DNA from 3 places in the Kitasatospora sp. NPDC101176 genome. Region 3 is predicted to be linked to each of the others. Evidence: predicted binding sites of a transcription regulator. Region 3 holds the regulator's gene; each other region holds the start of a gene.
The links. The regulator HrcA, encoded in region 3, represses chaperone genes, less so after heat shock. The targets are predictions, from matches to a motif close to TTNGCACTCNGNNNNNCNGAGTGCNAA.
Positions count from the first base shown of each region.

Region 1 (7,651 bases), on a different contig from region 3:
CCCGGGCGGCTTCGGCCCGCAGCACCTCCCGCCCGGCGTCCACCCCGGCGGCCGCGCCGGAGGTCAGGAAGGTGTCCAGTCCGGGCAGCGAGCCGACGGCGGCCCGCAGGGCGGCCCGGTCGGCGCTGTGGTCGATCGCCCGGTGGAAGGTCCAGCGGCAACCGGCGACGGCCTCCGCGACGGCCTCGGTGGCAGCCCGGTCGACGGCGCCGTCGGCGTCGAGGAAGCCGAAGACGAACTCCTCGGCGCCCTCGGCGCGCAGTGCGGCGGCCCGGGCGGCCAGCACGTCGAGGTCGCCCGGGGCGAAGCCGTCCCTGATCCGGAGCATGACCCGCAGCGGGATGCCGACCGCGGCCCGGATCCGGGCGAAGTCCTCGACGGACGGGGTGAGCCCGTCCGCGGCCATGTCGGTGACCAGTTCGAGGCGGTCGGCGCCGCCCGACTCGGCGGCCTGGGCGTCCTGGGGCGTCAGCGCGATGACTTCGAAAATTGGTCTAGACATGCCGGACAGCCTGCCACATCGCCCGGCCCCCGGCGAGACCCGGGCGCCCTCCCTGCGACGGGACCGGGGCGCCCCCTCAAGGGGCCGCCCGGCCCCTGGTGGTCACGCCAGGCCGGGCCGCTCCTCGACCCCGTCGCCACCACCCACGCCGCCACCCACGCCGTCACCGGGGCCGGCGCCCCGGCCACCACCACGGCCGGCCGCGCGCACGGCCACCGCCACCAGCACCAGCAGGCCCGCCGCCGGCGCCACGACCGGCAGCACCTGCGAGATCCCGCGGCCCTCGCGCCAGATGTTGAACAGGCCCGCGAAGGTGGTCAGCGACAGCACCGCGACCCCGATCGCGGCCGGCACCACCCGGCCCCGCAGCGCGGTGAAGGTCAGCAGCAGCGGCACGAGCAGCAGCAGCACGAACCACTGGACGTCCAGCGGGAAGTTCGTGTCGTCCCAGCGCTGCAACGCGACCAGCAGCCCTCCCCCGGCCACCGAGGCCAGCACCACGCCCCGGGTGCGCCAGTCGGGTGCGGGCAGCAGCGCGGTCGGCGCCGCCAGCAGCAGCACCGCGGCCACCGCGGCCGGCAGGGTCGCCATCCCGACGTACCCGGCCCACCAGAGGTCGAACACCGGCCGGACGAGCGCCTGCGCCAGGACGCCCAGCCCCATGACGGCCTGCACCACCGCGATGACCCGCACCGCCGTCCAGCGCCCCAGCAGCGCCGCCACCGCGAGCAGCAGCGCGACCACCGGCGGCGCGATCGTCTGGGCGTAGGTGCCGTACGAGTGGTCCCAGGTCAGCTTCCAGGCGGCCCGGTCCGGGTCGAGCACCCACGGCACCAGCCCGGCCCCGGCCAGCGCGCCGGCGACCATCGGCGCGGCCAGCGCGAGCACCCGCCCCAGCACCGAGGAGCCGGTCAGCCCGAGCCGCACCCGCAGTCCGTACAGCGCGAGGTCGAACACCTCGCGGGCGACGGCGGAGCGGCCGGCCTCCGCCGTGGTGTCGGCGAAGACCGCGGCCATCTCCTCGCCGCGCTCCCGGCGGTAGTGCGCCGGGTAGAGCTGCAGCGCGGCCCGCAGCGCCGCCGAGGGCGCCCCCAGGATCGGTGTGGTCATGCGAAACGCCCCCTCTTCGTGGACCTCCCCGGCGACTCCGCCGGCTTCCCCTGCAGCATCGAGCGGACCGCCGAGAGCCGGCGCTCCGCCTCGGTGGCCACCGCCCGCAGCCGCTCGGCCTCGGTGGCGAGCGCGGTCCGGCCGGCGGCGGTCAGGGCGTAGCTGCGCCGGGCCCGGCCGTCCACCACCTCCTCGGCCGCGACCTCGATGAGCCCCTGCTGCAGCAGGCGGTCGAGCGCGCCGTAGAGCGTGCCGGTGCGCATCGTGACCCGGCCGTCCGAGATGGCGGCGATCTCCTGGATGAGCGCGTAGCCGTGTCTGGGGGCGTCGGCGAGTGCGGTGAGCAGCAGCAGCGTGGGCTCCTGCATCGAGCGTTCAGTCATGTGACTACATATATCGTCGATCTACCTATCGGTCCAGTGCGACGGCACCGCGAGAATGGCCCCCATGCCCATCACCGAGGAACGCGCCGGGGACCACACCGACGACCGCGCGGACGCCCTGCTCGCCGACTGGACCGCGTTGCTGCACCGCTGTGCCGCCACCGAGGACCCCGAGCCGTACGGCCGGGAGCTGCTGCGCCGCTGGGCCGAACCGCAGCGCCGCTACCACACCCCCGAGCACCTGCGGGCCGTGCTGCGGCACGTCGACGAGCTCGCCGGGCATGCCGCCGACCCGGACGCCGTCCGGCTCGCGGCCTGGTTCCACGACGCCGTCTACCGGCCCGACCGCTCCGAGAACGAGGAGCGCAGCGCCGCCCTGGCGGTCCGCGCGCTCACCGCCGCCGGCCTGCCCGCCGCGCGGGTGGCCGAGGTCGAACGGCTGGTCCTGCTCACCGTCACGCACCGCCCCGAGCCGGGCGACCGCGACGGCGAGGTGCTCTGCGACGCGGACCTCGCCGTGCTCGGCGGCAGCCCCGGGGCGTACGCCGCGTACACGGCCGCCGTCCGGGAGGAGTACGCCTTCGTCCCGGAGCCCGACTTCCGCGCCGGCCGGGCGGACGTCCTGCGCCGGCTCCTCGCGCTGCCCGCGCTCTACCGCACCCCGGCCGCCCTGGCCCGCTTCGACGCCCCGGCCCGCGCCAACCTGGCGGCCGAACTGGACCGGCTGGCGTCCGGCGGGGCCTGAGAACGACGCCCGCTGATCCGACGTGATCCGAAAGACACGCCCTAGGCGAGTCCCCCGACCGGCGCGACCACCGCACCGTGCTTGCCGCACACCCAGTGCGGCTCGGGCCCCAGCTCGGGCTCCACGCTGAGCGCGTGCGGGTCGCCGTCGGCGGCGCAGTCGGCGCACAGCGGCCAGCGGCCGTAGGCCTCCAGCAGCGCGTCCTGGACGTCCTGGGCGACCAGCCCGAGCACGTACTCGGTGCCGTCCGGCCACTGCTCGAGCCACCAGCGGCGGTGGGTCACGGCCTGTTCGACCAGCGAGACGACGGCGGCGTCCGCCACGTCCCGCGCGGTGAGGTCGGCCAGGATCAGGGCCCGCGCGTTGTGCAGGGCGGTCTCGATGTCGTCGGAAGCCATCTGTCCATTCTCCGGTAGTGCGCCGCTGGAACGCCGTGTGGGCGGCCCCCCGAAGGGGACCGCCCACACGATCGGGATTCGACCGATCCGATCTCAGGAGATCAGGATCAGAAGTCCATGTCACCGCCCGGCATGCCGCCGCCGGCGGCCGCGGCGGCCTTCTCCGGCTTGTCGGCGATGACGGCCTCGGTGGTGAGGAACAGCGCCGCGATGGAGGCGGCGTTCTGCAGCGCGGAGCGGGTGACCTTGGCCGGGTCGATGATGCCCGCGGCGACCAGGTCGACGTACTCGTTGGTGGCGGCGTTCAGGCCGTGACCGGCGGGGAGGTTGCGCACCTTCTCCACCACGACGCCGCCCTCGAGGCCGGCGTTGGTCGCGATCTGCTTGATCGGGGCCTCGAGCGCGACCTTGACGATGTTGGCACCGGTGGCCTCGTCGCCGTCCAGCTCCAGCTTGTCGAAGGCGACACCGGCCTGCAGCAGCGCGACGCCACCACCGGCGACGATGCCCTCCTCGACGGCGGCCTTGGCGTTGCGGACGGCGTCCTCGATGCGGTGCTTGCGCTCCTTGAGCTCCACCTCGGTGGCCGCGCCGGCCTTGATGACGGCCACGCCGCCGGCCAGCTTGGCGAGGCGCTCCTGGAGCTTCTCGCGGTCGTAGTCCGAGTCGCTGTTCTCGATCTCGGCGCGGATCTGGTTCACGCGGCCCGCGACCTGCTCGCTGTCGCCGCCACCGTCGACGATGGTGGTCTCGTCCTTGGTGATGACCACCTTGCGGGCGGTGCCCAGCAGGTCGATGCCGGCGTTCTCCAGCTTGAGGCCGACCTCCTCGGAGATCACGGTGCCACCGGTGAGGATGGCGATGTCGCCGAGCATGGCCTTGCGGCGGTCGCCGAAGCCCGGGGCCTTGACGGCGACGGACTTGAAGGTGCCGCGGATCTTGTTCACGACCAGGGTCGACAGGGCCTCGCCCTCGACGTCCTCGGCGATGATGACGAGCGGCTTGCCGCTCTGCATGACCTTCTCCAGCAGCGGCAGCAGGTCCTTGACCGAGCCGATCTTGGAGTTGGCGATGAGGATGTACGGGTCCTCGAAGGTCGCCTCCATGCGCTCCAGGTCGGTCGCGAAGTAGGCGGAGATGTAGCCCTTGTCGAAGCGCATGCCCTCGGTGAGCTCGAGCTCCAGACCGAAGGTGTTGCTCTCCTCGACGGTGATGACGCCTTCCTTGCCGACCTTGTCCATGGCCTCGGCGATCAGCTCGCCGATCTGGGTGTCGGCGGCCGAGATGGAGGCGGTGGAGGCGATCTGCTCCTTGGTCTCCACGTCCTTGGCCTGGGCCAGCAGCTGGTCGGAGACGGCGGCGACGGCCTTCTCGATGCCGCGCTTCAGGGCCATCGGGTTGGCGCCGGCGGCGACGTTGCGCAGACCCTCGCGAACCAGGGCCTGGGCGAGCACGGTGGCGGTGGTGGTGCCGTCACCCGCGACGTCGTCGGTCTTCTTGGCGACCTCCTTGACGAGCTCCGCGCCGATCTTCTCGTACGGGTCCTCGAGCTCGATCTCCTTGGCGATGGAGACACCGTCGTTGGTGATCGTGGGGGCGCCCCACTTCTTCTCCAGCACGACGTTGCGGCCCTTGGGGCCGAGCGTGACCTTCACTGCGTCGGCGAGCTGGTTCATGCCACGCTCAAGGCCGCGGCGAGCTTCCTCATCAAAGGCGATGATCTTGGCCATCAGAAGTGGTCCTCCGGGACACGGTCGACTGCTCGGACCAAGGGGTGCCCGCGACGGACGGCCCTGGTGTGCGGGGGTCTTTTCCCCTACCGCTCCCGGGGGCCTCACCGACCCGGTCCGCTGTCACTCTCACGCTGTGAGTGCTAACGCCAATGATTAGCACTCCGGGTGGTCGAGTGCAAGCCCAATCGCGATCCCGCGAGCCGTCCGGCGCGATCCCGGGGGCCCCCGCAACTCCCGCCCGGGAACGCCGACGGGCCCGCACGACGCGTGTCGTACGGGCCCGCCGAGAAGCGAGTGGTCACCAGCCGTGGGCCGCGCCGAGCTCCTGGAGCCGAAGAGGTCAGACCGAGCGGACCATGTCCGCCTGCGGGCCCTTCTGTCCCTGGGAGATCTCGAACTCGACCCGCTGGCCCTCCTCGAGGGTGCGGTAGCCGTCCATCTGGATCGCGCTGTAGTGGACGAAGACGTCCGCACCACCGTCGACCGCGATGAAGCCGTAGCCCTTCTCCGCGTTGAACCACTTGACGGTGCCCTGAGCCATTCCGAACTCCCCTAGTGCTGTGCTGGCCCTTCACGCGCCCGCAGGTCGCGGGCCCGGGTCTGGTTTGGAGGCCGGCCCGGGGAACCCCCCCTGGGCGCAGCCGTGCACGCCGCAATCCTCCGCCGGGGCGCCTGACGGCATCCTGTGAGCGGCTGACTACGTCGACCGCCGCTGAATGTATCCGGATCGACGCCCTCTGCAACAGGGTCAACTGCGGGGAATTCCGGGTGCGCACCAGGGGACACTGCGGGCGGAATCGGAATGAACTCGGCATTTGACGCCGGACATAGCGGACGAATTACTACAGATCACCGCGCGAATTCTGACATCGGCCTGACATGTTTCGCAGCGCCGGGGCTCAGCGGGTCTCAACGGCCGGACGGCGGTCCGGCGAATCGCGGGGGAGGATGAAGAGAATCCCTGTTCCCAGCCGAGCCACACTCTACTCCGACTCCACCGGGATATATTCCCGCCGAAATGCGCACGGCCGCCCGCGCGCACGGAGAGCGGAATTCCGTGCGCGCGGGCGGCCGGCCCGGGCGGGTGCGGCTCAGCAGCCGCCGGCCACCGCCGGGATGATCGAGACGCCGGCGCCGTCCGCGACCTCCGTCGCCAGGCCGTCGGCGAAGCGCACGTCGTCGTCGTTCACGTAGACGTTGACGAAGCGGCGCAGCTTGCCGGTGTCGTCCAGGATGCGGGCGGAGATGCCCGCGTGGTTCTTCTCCAGGTCGGCGATGACCTCGCCGAGGGTGGCGCCCTCGGCGCTCACCTCGGCGGCGCCGCCGGTGTAGGTGCGCAGGATGGTGGGGATGCGGACGTTGACGCTCATGGCTCTCCTAGCGGGGGTGCGGCCCAGCGGGTGGGGTGGTTCAGGCGGACGCGAGGCCGGCGTCGCGGAAGGACGCCAGGGTCGGGCGGATGACAGCGGTCATGCCGGCCCCGGCGACGGCGTCCAGGGTCTTCAGGCCGTCGCCGGTGTTGATCGCGACGGTCTCCTTGGCCGGGTCGAGCTGGCCGGTCTCCACCAGCTTCTTCAGCACGCCGACGGTGACCCCGCCGGCGGTCTCGGCGAAGATGCCCTCGGTCCGGGCCAGCAGCCGGATGGCGTCCACCACCTCGGCGTCGGTGACGTCCTCGACGGCGCCGCCGGTGCGCCGGGCGATGTCCAGCACGTACGGGCCGTCCGCCGGGTTGCCGATCGCCAGCGACTTGGCGATGGTGTCCGGCTTGACCGGCCGGATCACGTCCTGGCCGGCCTTGAACGCGGCCGACACCGGCGAGCAGCCCGCCGCCTGGGCGCCGAAGACCTTGTACGGCCGGTCCTCGACCAGGCCGAGCCTGATCAGCTCCTGCAGACCCTTGTCGATCTTGGTCAGCTGGGAGCCCGAGGCGATCGGGATGACGATCTGCTCCGGCAGCCGCCAGCCGAGCTGCTCGCAGATCTCGTACGCCAGCGTCTTGGAACCCTCCCCGTAGTACGGGCGCAGGTTGACGTTGACGAAGCCCCAGCCCTCACCGGCCGGGTCGCCGATCAGCTCCGAGCAGAAGCGGTTCACGTCGTCGTAGTTGCCCTCGATGCCGACCAGCTCGCCGCCGTACACCCCGGCCATGACGACCTTGCCCTGCTCCAGGTCGTGCGGGATGAACACGCAGGACCGGAACCCGGCCCGGGCCGCCGCCGCGCCCACCGCACCGGCCAGGTTGCCGGTCGACGAGCAGGACAGCGTGGTGTAGCCGAAGGCCCGGGCGGCCTCGATGGCGCAGGCCACCACCCGGTCCTTGAAGGAGTGGGTGGGGTTGCCCGAGTCGTCCTTGACGTGCAGCGGGGCGGTGAAGCCGAGCTCGCGGCCCAGGTTGTCCGCCTTCACCAGCGGGGTCCAGCCGGGGTTCAGGTTGGGCTTCGAGGCGACGTCGGCCGGCACCGGCAGCAGCGGGGCGTAGCGCCAGATCGAGGTGGGGCCGGCCTCGATCCGCTTGCGCAGCTCCTCGGCCCGCTCGCCGCCGAACTCGTAGGCGATCTCCAGCGGGCCGAAGCACTCCAGGCAGGCGAAGCTCGGACCGAGCGGGAAGCGGGTGCCGCACTCCCGACAGGACAGGGCGGCGGCGGGGCCGAGGTCCACGGATGCGGGTGCGACGGTGTCGATAGCCATGATGGCGAGGCCTCTCTCCTCATCTTCCCCGTGGCGCGGTCGCGCCACAGGCCGGAATTGGCACCTGTCCCGCCGGGGCCTGTACGACG
Region 1 is NZ_JBIWPA010000037.1:75,712-83,362, forward strand. It holds gene ACIRS1_RS33675 (copper homeostasis protein CutC) at 1-502, opposite strand, end outside; gene ACIRS1_RS33680 (hypothetical protein) at 605-1,612, opposite strand; gene ACIRS1_RS33685 (PadR family transcriptional regulator) at 1,609-1,995, opposite strand; gene ACIRS1_RS33690 (hypothetical protein) at 2,060-2,740, shown strand; gene ACIRS1_RS33695 (hypothetical protein) at 2,782-3,138, opposite strand; gene groL (chaperonin GroEL) at 3,246-4,868, opposite strand; gene ACIRS1_RS33705 (cold-shock protein) at 5,212-5,412, opposite strand; gene ACIRS1_RS33710 (MoaD/ThiS family protein) at 5,963-6,241, opposite strand; gene thrC (threonine synthase) at 6,282-7,562, opposite strand; SAM riboswitch class I at 7,579-7,651, opposite strand, start outside.
Region 1: the regulator HrcA is predicted to act here: its motif matches at 5,025-5,051, upstream of groL (chaperonin GroEL).

Region 2 (7,651 bases), on a different contig from region 3:
GCGTCTGCACCCTGGACGCGATCGCCTTCCAGGCGCGCGCCGAGGGCCTGGCCGGGGAGCCGTTCACCGTCGCCACCGACGCGCGCCGCAAGGAGGTCTACTGGGCCTCGTACGACGCCGACGGCCGGCGCACGGAGGGCCCCGCCGTGGACCGCCCGGCCGAGCTGACCCCGGGCCCGCGCGCGGTCGGGGCCGGTGCGCTGCTCTATCCCGACGCCTTCCCCGGCGCACACGGCCCCGAGCACGTGTCGGCCGGCGCCCTGGCCGGCTTCGCCGCCGCCGAGCTGGCCGCCGGGCGCGAGCTGCTGCCGAACGTCCCGCTGTACCTGCGCCGCCCGGACGCCCAGGTCCCGGCCGGCTACAAGGCGGTGCTCCCGGCGTGAACCACGGCACCACCCTGCGCCCGATGCGCTGGTGGGACATCGATCCGGTGATGGAGCTGGAGCTGGAGCTCTTCCCCGAGGACGCGTGGTCCCACGGGATGTACTGGTCCGAACTGGCCGAGACCCACCCCGGCGGCACCCGCCACTACACCGTCGCCACCGCCGCGGACGGCAGGATCGTCGGTTACGCCGGACTGATGGCCGTCGCCGGCGAGGGCGACGTCCAGACCATCGCCGTCGACGGTCGCCACCAAGGCGCCGGCCTCGGCACGGCGCTGCTCACCGACCTGATCCGGGAGGCCGCCCGGCGCGGCTGCGCCGAACTGCTGCTGGAGGTGCGGGTGGACAACCCGCGCGCCCAGCGGCTGTACGAGCGCCACGGCTTCGAACCGGTGGGCATCCGGCGCGGCTACTACCAGCCCGCCAACGTCGACGCGCTGGTGATGCGCCTCGACCTCCCGAGCACTGACAGCACCGACCCGAAGGACATTGAGGACACCCGCCATGGCTGACGAACCGCTCGTCCTCGGCATCGAGACCTCCTGCGACGAGACCGGCGTCGGCATCGTGCGCGGCACCACGCTGCTCGCCGACGCGGTCGCGTCCAGCGTCAACGACCACGCCCGCTTCGGCGGCGTCGTCCCGGAGATCGCCAGCCGCGCCCACCTGGAGGCGATGGTCCCCACCATCCAGCGCGCCCTGGACACCGCCGGGGTCAAGGCGAGCGACCTGGACGGCATCGCGGTCACCGCCGGCCCCGGCCTGGCCGGCGCGCTGCTGGTCGGCGTCAGCGCCGCCAAGGCGTACGCCTGGGCGCTCGACAAGCCGCTGTACGGGGTCAACCACCTCGCCTCGCACATCTGCGTCGACCAGCTGGAGCACGGCCGGCTGCCCTCGCCGACGATGGCGCTGCTGGTCTCCGGCGGGCACTCCTCGCTGCTGCTCAGCGAGGACATCACCACCGACGTCCGGCCGCTCGGCGCGACCATCGACGACGCGGCCGGCGAGGCCTTCGACAAGGTGGCCCGGGTGCTCGGCCTGGGCTTCCCGGGCGGCCCGGTGGTCGACCGCACCGCCCGCGAGGGCGACCGCAAGGCGATCGCCTTCCCGCGGGGTCTGAGCGGGAAGAACGACCCGGCGTACGACTTCTCCTTCTCCGGCCTGAAGACCGCCGTCGCCCGCTGGGTGGAGGCCAAGCGCCGGGCCGGCGAGGAGGTGCCGATCGCCGACGTGGCGGCGTCCTTCCAGGAGGCCGTCACCGACGTGCTCACCCGCAAGGCCGTCAAGGCGTGCAAGGAGAACGGCGTCGACCACCTGATGATCGGCGGCGGGGTGGCCGCCAACTCGCGGCTGCGCGAGATGGCCCAGCAGCGCTGCGACCGGGCCGGGATCCGGCTGCGGGTGCCCCGGCCGGGCCTGTGCACCGACAACGGCGCGATGGTGGCGGCGCTCGGCTCCGAGATGGTCTGGCGCGGTCGCACGCCGTCAGCCTTCGACCTGTCCGCCGACTCCTCGCTGCCGGTGACCGAGGTGCACGTCCCGCACACGGACCTGCACGGCCAGGCCTACGACGCCCTCGGCGGTGGCGCGGCATGACCGTCGCCGCCATGTGGGAGGCCCGGGCCGCCGACGGCCGCGGGGCCGAACTCACCGCCTGGGTGCGGGAGGTGGCGCTGCCGGCGCTGCGCGGCTCGGCCGGGCTGGAGCGCACCGAGCTGTTCGGCGCGCCCGGTGAGCGGGTGCTGCTGATCACCTGGTGGGCCGGCGAGGCCGTGCCGGTCGCCGAGCCGCCGGCCGAACTGCTCGGCCGCCCGGTGCACCGCTGGTCCTTCACCAGTCAACACGTCGAGTAGGGCCTCACCGGGAACCGCGACCCGGCCCGTTACCGTGCATAGCTGATAAGAAGCTGGACGGATCCGGGGAGCGCGGTGCGGTGAGCAGGGACGGGCGGAGCAGGACCAGGACGTACGCGGTGGGGGCGCTGGCCCTGCTGGCCCTGGCCACCGGATGCGGGGACAACGGCGGCGGCACCGCCGCCCCGGCCCCTGCCGGGACCTCGGCGGGCGTGGCGCAGCCCACCGGCGGCGCCGCGTCGACCGGCCCGGCCGGCACGCCCGCCCCCGCCCCGGCGGCCGGTGACGCGGCGGCCTGGGCGAAGTGGAACCTCAAGCCGCTGGCGCCGGCCCCCGCACCGCCCGCCGACAAGCCCGTCAAGCTCGAACGGACGGGCACCGTACCGGTGTTCAGCGACATCAAGACGAGCGACAAGGTCGTCTTCATCACCATCGACGACGGCGCCGAGAAGGACCCGAAGTTCGTCGAGATGCTGACCGAGCTGAAGGTGCCGATCTCGATGTTCCTGACCAAGGACATCGTCAAGAACGACTACGGCTACTTCAAGCCGCTGCAGGCCCTGGGCAACCACATCCAGAACCACACCGTCAGCCACCCGGTGATGAGCAAGATCCCACCGGAGAAGCAGAAGTCCGAGATCTGCGACGACCAGGCCGCGCTCACCCAGCAGTACGGCACCGCCCCGCTGCTGTTCCGCCCGCCCTTCGGCGACGGCGCCAACACACCGACCCTGAACACCTCGGTGCAGCAGTGCGGCCCGCGCGCGATCGTGCTGTGGCGCGAGTCGATGCAGATCCACGACATGCAGTACCAGGCGGCCGACAAGAAGCTGAAGTCCGGTGACATCATCCTGGCGCACTTCCGCGGCCCCAAGGAGCTCAAGGGCGCCACGATGACCCAGATGTTCGCCGACCTGCTGGCCCGGATCCAGGAGCAGGGCTTCTCGGTGGCCCGGCTGGAGGACTACATCCAGCCCCCGGCCTCCTAGGAGCCGTCCGGGAGCCGCCCGGCGGCCCGTCAGGCCGGGTGGCCGAGCATCATCAGCGGGCCGTGGTCGGTGCGGCTGAGGATCACCGTGACGGAGTTCGGGCCCGAGGGCTTGAGCTGGCGGCGCAGCTCCTCCGGGGTGATCGCCATCCCGCGCTTCTTGATCACCACCGTGCCGACCCCGCGCTCGCGCAGCAGCGCCTTCAGCTTCTTGATGTGGAACGGCAGCACGTCGGTGAGCTCGAAGGCGTGCGCGTACGGGGTGGGGACCAGGCGGTCCGAGGTGAGGTAGGCGATCTTCGGGTCGATCAGCCGGCCGCCCACCTGCTCGGCCACCTCGGCCACCAGGTGGGCCCGGATCACCGCGCCGTCCGGCTCGTACAGGTAGCGCCCGACCGGGCCGGCCGGCGGGTCGGGCAGGTCTCCGCCGGTCAGGCTGGCGGCCTGCGGCAGCAGGGTGGCGCGGTGCGGTCGGGAGGCCCCGGTGCCGAACCAGAGCACCGCCTCCTTGACGTCGCCGTGGTCGGAGACCCACTCCGCCTCGGCGTCGGCCGGGACGGCCTCGTGCGGAATGCCCGGGGCGACCTTCAGCGCGCCGATCGGGGTCCGGCGCCCGGCCTCGATCGCCCAGGACAGCGGCGGGGCGTACGCCTCGGGGTCGAAGACCCGGCCGCGGGCGGTCCGCCGGGCGGGGTCGGTGAACACCGCGTCGTAGCCGGTCACGTCCACGTCGGCGACGTCCGCGCACTCCACCCGGACCAGGTCGGACAGGCCCAGCGCGGCCGCGTTGGCGGCGGTGGCCGCGCAGGCCGCCGGGTCCCGGTCGACGGCCAGCACCTCGATGCCGGCCCGGGCCAGCGCCAGGACGTCCCCGCCGATGCCGCAGCACAGGTCGGCCAGGCGCCGGACGCCCAGGTCGGCGAAGCGGCGCGCCCGCCACTCGGCCACGCTGCGCCGGGTGGACTGCTCGACGCCGTTGGGCGTGAAGTACATGAGGTCGGCGTCCGCCCCGAACTTCGCCCGCGCCCGCTGCCGCAGCCGGGCCTGTCCGAACGCCGCCGACACCAGCTCCGCCGGGTGCCCCCGCCGCAGCCGGGTGGCCAGCGCCAGCTCCTCCTCGGGCGCGAACTCGCGCAGCTCGGCGAGCAGGGCCTGGCCTTCGGCGGTCAGCAGGGGCTGGAGGTTCTCGGTGTCCACGGGCCCATTCTGACCGGTTCCGGAGGAACCCCGCGGATCCCGGCCGGCCGCGGCGGAGCGGGAGGGCGGGGCGGAGCCCGGGCGCCGGCGCCGACTCGGATCCCGGCCGGCGCCCGGCGGTTTCGGACCGGCCGCCGCGGAGCAGGAAGGCGGTGACCGGCACGGCGCCGGGCAGCGGGCCGGGCGACGCCTCCCCGGCCTCCCCGGCCGCACATGTGTACGACCACCCGTCCGTTGCCGGGATCCGCGGGCGCGCCGTTGGCACTCTGGTTGACTGAGTGCTAACACGGGCCTATGGTCGTCCTTGGCACTCCCCACTGGGGGAGTGCTAACGCGAAGACGCGTGCCTGACCCCCGCGACGGCAGGCCCGCAGGTTCGCTCCTACCCGTTAGAAACCCCGTAATCTCCGAAGGGGAGCTCGGACGTGACCACCAGCAGCAAGGTTGCCATCAAGCCGCTTGAGGACCGCATCGTGGTCCAGCCGCTCGACGCCGAGACCACCACGGCCTCCGGCCTGGTTATCCCGGACACCGCCAAGGAGAAGCCCCAGGAGGGCGTCGTCCTGGCCGTCGGCCCGGGCCGCTTCGAGGATGGCCAGCGTCTGCCGCTCGACGTCGCCGTCGGTGACATCGTCCTGTACTCGAAGTACGGCGGCACCGAGGTGAAGTACCAGGGCGAGGAGTACCTCGTCCTCTCCGCCCGCGACGTTCTCGCCATCATCGAGAAGTAAGTCGTCCCGACCCGCCCCGGATCCGCGTCACTTCGTGACAGTGGCCCGGGGCGTGGTCGTTGGTTCACGTAATCCGGCGACCGGTGGGCCGGTCGCAGCCCCGAAGGAATAGGGAACATGGCGAAGATCCTGCAGTTCGACGAGGACGCCCGCCGCTCGCTGGAGCGCGGTGTCAACAAGCTGGCCGACACCGTCAAGGTGACCATCGGCCCCAAGGGCCGCAACGTCGTCATCGACAAGAAGTTCGGCGCCCCGACCATCACCAACGACGGTGTCACCATCGCCCGTGAGGTCGAGCTGGACGACCCGTACGAGAACCTCGGCGCGCAGCTCGTCAAGGAGGTCGCCACCAAGACGAACGACGTCGCGGGTGACGGCACCACCACCGCCACCGTGCTGGCCCAGGCCCTGGTCAACGAGGGCCTGCGCAACGTCGCCGCCGGTGCCGGCCCGGCCGCCCTGAAGAAGGGCATCGACAAGGCCGTCGCCGCCGTCTCCGAGCACCTGCTGTCCGTCGCCCGCGAGATCGAGGGCAAGGACGACGTCGCCGCCGTCGCGTCCCTCTCCGCGCAGGACACCCAGGTCGGCGAGCTGATCGCCGAGGCGATCGACAAGGTCGGCAAGGACGGTGTCATCACCGTCGAGGAGTCGAACACCTTCGGCGTGGAGCTGGACTTCACCGAGGGCATGCAGTTCGACAAGGGCTACCTGTCGCCGTACTTCGTCACCGACGCGGAGCGTCAGGAGGCGGTCCTCGAGGACCCGTACATCCTGATCAACCAGGGCAAGATCTCCTCCATCCAGGAGCTGCTGCCGCTGCTGGAGAAGATCCTGCAGGGCGGGGCCTCCAAGCCGCTGCTGATCATCGCCGAGGACGTCGACGGCGAGGCGCTGTCCACCCTCGTGGTGAACAAGATCCGCGGCACCTTCAACGCCGTCGCCGTCAAGGCCCCGGGCTTCGGCGACCGCCGCAAGGCGATCCTCGGCGACCTGGCCACCCTGACCGGCGGCACGGTCATCTCCGAGGAGGTCGGCCTCAAGCTCGACCAGGTCGGCCTGGACGTGCTGGGCACCGCCCGCCGCGTGACCATCACCAAGGACGAGACCACCGTCGTCGACGGCGCCGGTGACGCCGAGGCCGTCGCCGGCCGCGTCGCCCAGATCAAGGGCGAGATCGCCGCGACCGACTCCGACTGGGACCGCGAGAAGCTGCAGGAGCGCCTGGCCAAGCTGGCCGGCGGCGTCTGCGTCATCAAGGTCGGCGCCGCCACCGAGGTGGAGCTGAAGGAGCGCAAGCACCGCCTCGAGGACGCCATCTCGGCGACCCGCGCCGCGGTCGAGGAGGGCATCGTCGCCGGTGGTGGCGCCTCCCTCGTCCACGCCGCCAAGGTGCTGGAGGACGGCCTGGGCCTGTCGGGCGACGAGGCGACCGGTGTCGCGGTCGTCCGCAAGGCGCTGCACGAGCCGCTGCGCTGGATCGCCCAGAACGCCGGCCTCGAGGGCTACGTCATCACCCACAAGGTCGCCGAGCTGGAGACCGGCCACGGCTACAACGCGGCCACCGGCGAGTACGGCGACCTGCTGAAGGCCGGCGTCATCGACCCGGTCAAGGTCACCCGCTCCGCCCTGGAGAACGCCGCCTCGATCGCCTCCCTGCTGCTCACCACCGAGACCCTCGTGGTGGAGAAGAAGGAGGAGGAGGCCGACAACGGTCACTCCCACGGCGGCCACGGCCACTCGCACTGACGCCTGAACCGTCTGACCGGAGGCCCGGCCGCACCCCTCACGGGGGCACGGCCGGGCCTTCCGGCTGTGTTCTCGCCCGCTCGCGGGAGAAGGGGCTCGGGGCGGGGCCGTCGGCCGTTGGCCTTCCGGCTGTGTTCCATCCTTCAACTATCAGTAGAATTTTGCGCACAGCAAAGATTGCCTTATAACTGAGGCATGATCGAGGCCCGCCACCTGCGCGTCCTGCGTGCCGTCGCCCGCACCGGCTCCTTCTCCGCCGCCGCCCGCGAGCTGGGGTGCACGCAGCCCGCCATCAGCCAGCAGATGAAGGCCCTGGAGAAGTCGGTGGACACTCCGCTGGTGGTCCGTTCGGGCCGCGGCATGCAGCTCAGCGAGGCCGGGCGGGTGCTGCTCAAGCACGCCACCGGGATCCTGGCCGGGCTCTCCGCGGCCGAGGAGGAGGTGGCCGCGATCGCCGGGCTGCGGGCCGGGCGGGTGCGGCTGGTCTCGTTCCCGACCGCGAGTTCCACCCTGGTGCCGCCCGCTGTCGCCCGGCTGCGGGACGGCCATCCGGGGGTGCGCGTGTCGCTGGTCGAGGCGGAGCCGCCGGAGTCGCTGGCGATGCTGCGCGGCGGTGAGTGCGAGATCGCGCTGGCCTTCCGGTACCCGCAGTCGAACGGTGCCGCGGCGCTGCCGGCGCCCGCCCACGGGACGCCGCGCGAGGCGCGGGCCGAGGCCAACCTGGAGGCGCAGCAGCTGAGCGCCGGCTCCGAC
Region 2 is NZ_JBIWPA010000006.1:166,817-174,467, forward strand. It holds gene tsaB (tRNA (adenosine(37)-N6)-threonylcarbamoyltransferase complex dimerization subunit type 1 TsaB) at 1-383, shown strand, start outside; gene rimI (ribosomal protein S18-alanine N-acetyltransferase) at 407-895, shown strand; gene tsaD (tRNA (adenosine(37)-N6)-threonylcarbamoyltransferase complex transferase subunit TsaD) at 888-1,979, shown strand; gene ACIRS1_RS12430 (hypothetical protein) at 1,976-2,236, shown strand; gene ACIRS1_RS12435 (polysaccharide deacetylase family protein) at 2,317-3,225, shown strand; gene ACIRS1_RS12440 (THUMP-like domain-containing protein) at 3,255-4,421, opposite strand; gene groES (co-chaperone GroES) at 4,847-5,152, shown strand; gene groL (chaperonin GroEL) at 5,270-6,898, shown strand; gene ACIRS1_RS12455 (LysR family transcriptional regulator) at 7,094-7,651, shown strand, end outside.
Region 2: the regulator HrcA is predicted to act here: its motif matches at 4,680-4,706, upstream of groES (co-chaperone GroES).

Region 3 (7,651 bases):
GGCACCGGCACCGCCCCGCTCGGGCTGCGGCTCCAGCACGCCCTGGCCGACAAGCTCGTCTACGCCAAGATCCGGGCGGCCTTCGGCGGCCGGCTGCGCGGTGCCGTCTCCGGCAGCGCCGCCCTCGCCCCCGAGATCGGCTACTTCTTCCTCGGCGCCGGCGTGCCGATCCTGGAGGGCTACGGGCTCAGCGAGACCAGCGCCGGCTCCTGCGTCAACCGCGAGGAGGACGTCCGGATCGGCACCGTCGGCCGCGCCCTGCCCGGCACCGAGGTCCGGATCGCCGAGGACGGCGAGATCCTGCTGCGCGGCCCCGGCATCATGCGCGGCTACCACGACCTGCCGGAGAAGACGGCCGAGGTGCTGGAGGCCGACGGCTGGTTCCACACCGAGGACATCGGCGAGCTCAGCGCCGACGGGTTCCTGCGGATCACCGACCGCAAGAAGGACCTGTTCAAGACCTCCGGCGGCAAGTACGTCGCGCCCAGCGAGGTCGAGGGCAAGTTCAAGGCGGTCTGCCCGTTCGTCAGCAACATCCTGGTGATCGGCAACGGCCGCAACTACTGCACCGCGCTGATCGGCCTCGACGAGGCGGTCATCATGCCGTGGGCGGCCGAGCACGGCATGGCCGGCCGGTCCTACGCCGAGGTGGTCGCCGACCCGCAGGTGCACCAGCTGATCGAGGGCTTCGTCAAGCGGCTCAACGCGGACCTGCAGCGCTGGCAGACGATCAAGCGGTTCCACCTGCTGCCGCGCGACCTCGACATCGAGCACGGCGAGCTCACCCCGAGCCTGAAGATCAAGCGCCCGGTGGTCGAGCGGACCTACGCGGACGCCGTCACCGCGATGTACGCGGGCGCCAACGAGGCCTGAGCCACCCGCCCCGTACGGTCCGCGCCCGGTCGCGCGAACCGTACGGGGTGCGCGGGCCGCACGGGACACCCGGGCCGTACGGGACAATGGGGTCATGCCCTCCGCACTCCCCGACGGCGATCCGGTGCCGTCCGACGGTTCCCTGCCCGCGCACGCCCTGACCGGGCTCGGCGAGCGGCCGTTCGGTTTCTACCTGCACGTGCCGTACTGCGCCAGCCGCTGCGGCTACTGCGACTTCAACACCTACACCGCCACCGAGCTGCGCTCCTCCGGGGCCGTCGCCTCCCAGGAGACCTACGCGGACAACGTGGTCGCCGAGATCCGGCTGGCCCGCAAGGTGCTCGGCCCGGTCGACCTCCCCGTGCAGACGGTCTTCCTCGGCGGCGGCACCCCCACCCTGCTGCCCGCCCGGGACCTGGTGAAGATGCTCACCGCGCTGCGCGAGGAGTTCGGGCTCGCCCCGGACGCCGAGGTCACCACCGAGGCCAACCCGGAGTCCGTCGACCCGGCCTACCTGGCGGAGCTGCGCGAGGGCGGCTACAACCGGATCTCCTTCGGCATGCAGAGCGCCCGCCCGCACGTCCTGCAGCTGCTCGACCGCCACCACACGCCCGGTCGCCCCGAGGCCTGCGTCGCCGAGGCCCGCGGGGCCGGCTTCGAGCACGTCAACCTGGACCTCATCTACGGGACCCCGGGCGAGTCCGACGACGACTGGCGGGCCTCCCTGGACGCGGCGATCGGCGCCGGACCGGACCACGTCTCCGCCTACTCCCTGATCGTCGAGGAGGGCACCCGGCTGGCCGCCCGGGTCAAGCGCGGCGAACTGCCGATGATCGACGACGACGTGCACGCCGACCGCTACCTGATCGCCGAGCAGGCGCTCGCCGCCGCCGGCTACTCCTGGTACGAGGTGTCCAACTGGGCCACCACCCCGGAGGGCCGCTGCCGCCACAACGAGCTGTACTGGACCGGAGCCGACTGGTGGGGCGCAGGCCCCGGCGCGCACAGCCACGTCGGCGGCGTGCGCTGGTGGAACGCCAAGCACCCGGCCGCCTACGCGCAGGCCCTCGCCGAGGGCCGCACCCCCGCGCAGGCCCGCGAGGTCCTCACCGAGGAGGACCGCCGCGTCGAACGCGTCCTCCTGGAACTGCGCCTCGCCGAGGGCATCCCCCTGGAGCTGCTCACCGCCGCGGGCCGCCGGGCCGCCGACCGCCACCTCGCCGACGGCCTCCTCGCCGCGGGGACGTACGCCGACGGCCGCGCCACCCTGACCCTCCAGGGCCGGCTGCTCGCCGACGCGGTCGTGCGTGACCTGGTGGACTGACGGCCGTTAACGTGGTGTCAGCCGTCGGAGGGAGCGCGCAGTGACCGCCATCGATGACCGGATGACGGGGATCTTCGAGAACCTGGAGGTCCCGGAAGGCGTCAAGGCCGAGCTCATCAGGGGGGAAATCGTGATGATGGCCGGGCCGGACATGGTCCGCAACCTCATCGTCTCCGCGATTCAGCACCAGACCCCCTACACCCGGTGGAGGGCGCTCCAGACCCAGGACCTGATCATCTCCGGCGAGGCCAGCGAGCCCCAACCGGACCTGGTCGTGTTCGAGCGGGGCGTCGTCCCGGAGGCAGGGCGTCTGCTGGCAGCCTCCGCGGTGACCGTGGTGGTCGAGGTGGTGTCCAGGACCAGCGTGCACCGTGACTACCGGACCAAGCGCGAGATGTACGCGCAAGGCGGGATCCCGGCCTACCTCATCGTCGATCCGCTCAAGGGCGTGTGCGTGCTCCTGACGGATCTGACCACCGACACGGATTCCGGCGCCCCGGTGTACTGGGCCGAGCGGACCACGAAGTTCGGCGATCCGATCGAGCTGGATCTGCTGGGCATCACGCTCGACACCTCGGAGTTCCAGACCTACTCCTGATCCGGGAGGGTCACGAAGTCGATGAGCTCCTCGACCCGCCCGAGGAGCTCGGGCTCCAGGTCCTTGTAGCTGTTCACCCGGGACAGGATGTGCTTCCAGGCGGCGGGGGTGTCCGCCGGCCAGCCGAGGCGGCGGCAGGTGCCCTGCTTCCAGTCCTCGCCGCGGGGGACGTCGGGCCAGGCGGGGATGCCGACCGAGGAGGGCTTCACGGCCTGCCAGACGTCGACGTACGGGTGGCCGACGACCAGGACGGCGTCGCCGGTGACCCGGGCGGCGATCCGGTGCTCCTTGGTGCCGGGGAGCAGGTGGTCGACCAGGACGCCGAGCCGCCGGCCGGGGCCGGGGGCGAACTCGGCGACGATCGCGGGCAGGTCGTCCACGCCCTGCAGGTACTCGACGACCACGCCCTCGATGCGCAGGTCGTCGCCCCACACGCGTTCGACCAGTTCGGCGTCGTGCCGGCCCTCGACGTAGATCCGCGACTCGCGCGCCACCCGGGCCCGGGCGCCGGGGACGGCGACCGAGCCGGAGGCGGTGCGGCCGGGCGTGCGGGCGGGGGCGGGGCCGGCCGGGCGGACCAGGGTGACGACCCGGCCGTCCAGCAGGAAGCCGCGCGGCACCAGGGGGAACACCCGGTGCTTGCCGAAGCGGTCCTCCAGGGTGACGGTGAAGCCCTCGGCGGTCTTCTCGCAGCGCACCACCGCGCCGCAGAAGCCGGTGGCCGCCTCCTCGACGACCAGGTCCCGGTCGGCCGGCACCTCCGGGGCGGGGGTCTGCTTCTTCCACGGCGGGGTCAGGTCGGGTCCGTACTGGCGGCTGCGCATGCAGGCGACTATAGGGAGTGCGGACGGACCGTCAGAGTCCGGGCGCGCCCCAGACCGGGAACCAGCGGCTGAGGTCCTTCTCCAGCCGCAGGTCGTTCCCGAGCAGGGCGTTCACCTGCAGTTCGAGCGGGCTGTTGCGCCGCTCGCCGCCGCCGGGCATCGGCGCGAAGGGGTAGAAGGTGCCGCGCTTGTACAGGTAGACGAGGGCGAGCGACCGGCCCTGCGGGTCGCGGAAGCCCACCAGCGAGCAGAGCAGCTGCGGCCCGAAGCCGTTCCCCTCCAGCTCGCTGTTGACCGCGTGCAGGTCGTTCACCAGCTCGGGCAGCTCCTCGGGGGTGTGCCGGGCGAGCAGCCAGGAGTAGCCGTAGCCGTCCTTGGAGGCCTCCACCGGGACGCCGCCGCGCTCGGTGTCGGCGTCCAGCAGCTCCCGCACCTGCTGCTCGACCTGGCCGAAGGCCGCGCCCTCGACGGCGGCGAAGCACACCGAGCCGAGCCCGGTGGGGGTGAACCCGGCCCCGGCCTCCAGGGTGAGGGCGGCGGACGGCACGCCGAACAGCTGGTCGAGGTCGGGTTTGACGGGCTTGGTGCGGCCGAACAGGGCGTCCAGGATTCCCACGGTGGTCCTTTCGCGTCGAGGCGGAGGGGTGGCGGGTCGGAGGGGCGGCGGGCCGAGGCGGCGGGTCGGTGGTGGGCGGGTTCGGCGGTGGGCGGGGGAGCCCCGCGGTCAGCGGCCGAGCTGCTCGGAGATCTTCGCCAGCTGGTCCAGCCGCTTCTCCAGCGTCGGGTGGGTGGAGAACAGCTGGGCGGCGGTCTCCCGGGCGCCGAGCGCGGGGGCGAAGTAGAAGGCGTTGTAGGGCTGGGCCTGGCGCAGGTCCTTGCTGGGGATGGCGGCGATCTGCCCGGTGACCTTGGTCAGGGCGGAGGCCAGGGCGCTGGGCCGGCCGGTGAGCTGGGCGGCGGCGCGGTCGGCGGCGAGCTCCCGGTAGCGGGAGAGCAGCCGGGTGAGCAGGAAGCTGATGGCGTAGACGACCATCGACACCAGCGGGATGATCAGGGCGACGATGGCCGCGTTCTGGTCGTTGTTGTTGCGGCCGCCGCCCATGAACCCGCCGTACACCGCGATCCGGGTCATCGCGCCGGCGAGGACGCCGAGGAACCCGGCGACGGTCATCACCGCGACGTCCCGGTGGGCGACGTGCGACAGCTCGTGGGCGAGGACCCCTTCGAGTTCCTCGGGCTCCAGCCGGCGCAGCAGCCCCGTGGTGACGCAGACCACGGCGTTCTGCGGGTTGCGGCCGGTGGCGAAGGCGTTCGGCATGTCGTTGTCGGCGACCGCCACCCGGGGCTTGGGCATGTCCGCGAGGGCGCAGAGCCGGTCGATGGTGCCGTGCAGCTGCGGGTACTGCTCCGGGCTCACCTGGTGGGCGCCCATCGCCCGCTCGGTGATCTTGTCGCTGAACCAGAACTGGGCCACGAACAGCCCGCCGGAGATGAGGACGATCAGTGGCCAGGCGCCGCGCAGGAGCGCGATCAGCAGGCCGGTGAAACCGACGTACAGCAACCCGATCACGAACATCGTCACGACCATGCGGCCGGTCAGACCGCGGTCGGGCGCGAAACGGGTGTGCTGGCCCGAGCTCGACATCGCTTGCTCCTCCATTCGCCGTCGCTTCCGATGCTGCCACCCGGACGGCCCCACGGCACCACCCCCGCGCCGGGAACTGCGGGCAGGATCACTCCGGCCGGGCCGTTCCTGCCTCAAGGCCCGGGCCTTACACTGGCAGGTACGGTTCTGGCACTCGTAGGTTCAGAGTGCCAGGGCGGTCACCGGATCCGGGGCCTTCCCGGAGCGGTCGGCAGCATCTGTGACACAGACGGACAACGTGCGAAGACGGAGGTGTGTGCCCCATGGCCGGTGAGATCCGCCAGCTGGACGACCGCAAGCTCGCCGTGCTCCGCGCGATCGTCCAGGACTACGTGGGGACCGAGGAGCCGGTCGGCTCCAAGGCCCTGGTGGAGCGGCACAACCTCGGGGTCTCCCCGGCGACCGTGCGCAACGACATGGCGGCGCTGGAGGAGGAGGGCTACATCCACCAGCCGCACACCAGTGCCGGGCGCATCCCCACCGATAAGGGCTACCGCCTGTTCGTCGACAAGCTCGCCGAGATCAAGCCGATGAGCGCCCCCGAGCGCCGGGCGATCCGGCACTTCCTGGACGGCGCCGTCGACCTGGACGACACCGTGGCCCGCACGGTGCGGCTGCTCGCGCAGCTGACCCGGCAGGTCGCGGTGGTGCAGTACCCGTCGCTGTCGCGCTCCACCGTCCGGCACATCGAGCTGGTCGCCCTCGCCCCGACCAAGGTGATGCTGGTGCTGATCACCAACACCGGCCGGGTCGAGCAGCGGATGGTGGACTGCCCGGGCACCGTCGGCGAGACGGTCCTGGCGGACCTGCGGGCCCGGATCAACGCGCGGGCCGCCGGCCAGCGGCTGCCGGACGTGCCGGGGTTCCTGGAGGAGCTCCCGGCGATGTTCGAGCAGGCGGACCGGCCGACCGTCACCACCGTCCTGGCGACGCTGTTCGAGGCGCTCGCCGAGCAGAACGAGGAGCGGATCATGCTGGCCGGCACGGCCAACCTGACCCGCTTCGGCCACGACTTCCCGCTCACCATCCAGCCGGTGCTGGAGGCCCTGGAGGAGCAGGTCGTCCTGCTCCGCCTCCTGGGTGAGACCGCGGACGCCGGGATGACGGTCCGGATCGGGCGCGAGATCGCCTACGAGGGGCTGAATTCCACCTCGGTGGTGTCGGTCGGTTACGGTTCGGGCGACGAGAGCGTGGCCAAACTGGGTGTGATCGGTCCGACCCGGATGGACTATCCGGGCACAATGGGGGCGGTGCGTGCGGTGGCGCGGTACGTGGGTCAGATCCTGGCCGAGTCGTAGCAATCGACCGCCGTTGCACGGGTAACGGCGGTGTCCAGTCGCAGCACTTCTACAGGCGGAACAAGCGGAGCATTTGGTGGCCACGGACTACTACGCGGTACTCGGCGTCCGACGGGATGCGGGGCAGGACGAGATCAAGAAGGCGTTCCGGCGCCTGGCACGCGAACTGCACCCGGACGTCAACCCGGACCCGAAGACGCAGGAGCGGTTCAAGGAGATCAACGCCGCCTACGAGGTGCTCTCCGACCCGCAGAAGCGCCAGGTCTACGACCTCGGCGGCGACCCGCTGTCCCCGGGCGGCGGCGCGGGCGCGGGCGGCTTCGGCGCCGGTGCGGCCGGATTCGGCTTCTCGGACATCATGGACGCCTTCTTCGGCGCCGCGGCCGGCCAGCGCGGACCGCGCTCGCGGACCCGGCGCGGGCAGGACGCCATGATCCGGCTGGAGATCACCCTGGAGGAGGCCGCGTTCGGCACCACCAAGGAGCTCCAGGTCGACACGGCCGTCACCTGCACCACCTGCAGCGGCGAGGGCGCGGCCCCCGGCACCTCCGCGCAGACCTGTGACATGTGCCGCGGCAAGGGCGAGGTCTCCCAGGTCACCCGGTCCTTCCTGGGCCAGGTCATGACCTCCCGCCCCTGCCCGCAGTGCCAGGGCTTCGGCACCGTCGTGCCGACCCCGTGCCCGGAGTGCGCCGGCGACGGCCGCGTGCGCGCCCGCCGCACCCTGACCGTCAAGATCCCGGCGGGCGTCGACAACGGCACCCGGATCCAGCTGGCCGGCGAGGGCGAGGTCGGCCCCGGCGGCGGCCCGGCCGGCGACCTGTACGTCGAGATCGCCGAGACCACCCACACCGTCTTCCAGCGGCGCGGGGACGACCTGCACTGCACCGTCACCATCCCGATGACGGCGGCCGCGCTCGGCACCCAGGTGCCGCTGCAGACCCTCGACGGGCTGGAGGAGGTCGACATCCGGCCGGGCACGCAGTCCGGGCAGTCGATCCCGCTGCACGGGCGGGGCATCACCCACCTGCGCGGGGGCGGCCGGGGCGACCTGATAGTGCACGTCGAGGTGCAGACGCCGACCAAGCT
Region 3 is NZ_JBIWPA010000002.1:88,579-96,229, forward strand. It holds gene ACIRS1_RS03120 (long-chain fatty acid--CoA ligase) at 1-873, shown strand, start outside; gene hemW (radical SAM family heme chaperone HemW) at 968-2,197, shown strand; gene ACIRS1_RS03130 (Uma2 family endonuclease) at 2,238-2,795, shown strand; gene ACIRS1_RS03135 (DUF3097 domain-containing protein) at 2,786-3,619, opposite strand; gene ACIRS1_RS03140 (hypothetical protein) at 3,651-4,235, opposite strand; gene htpX (zinc metalloprotease HtpX) at 4,344-5,264, opposite strand; gene hrcA (heat-inducible transcriptional repressor HrcA) at 5,528-6,562, shown strand; gene dnaJ (molecular chaperone DnaJ) at 6,639-7,651, shown strand, end outside.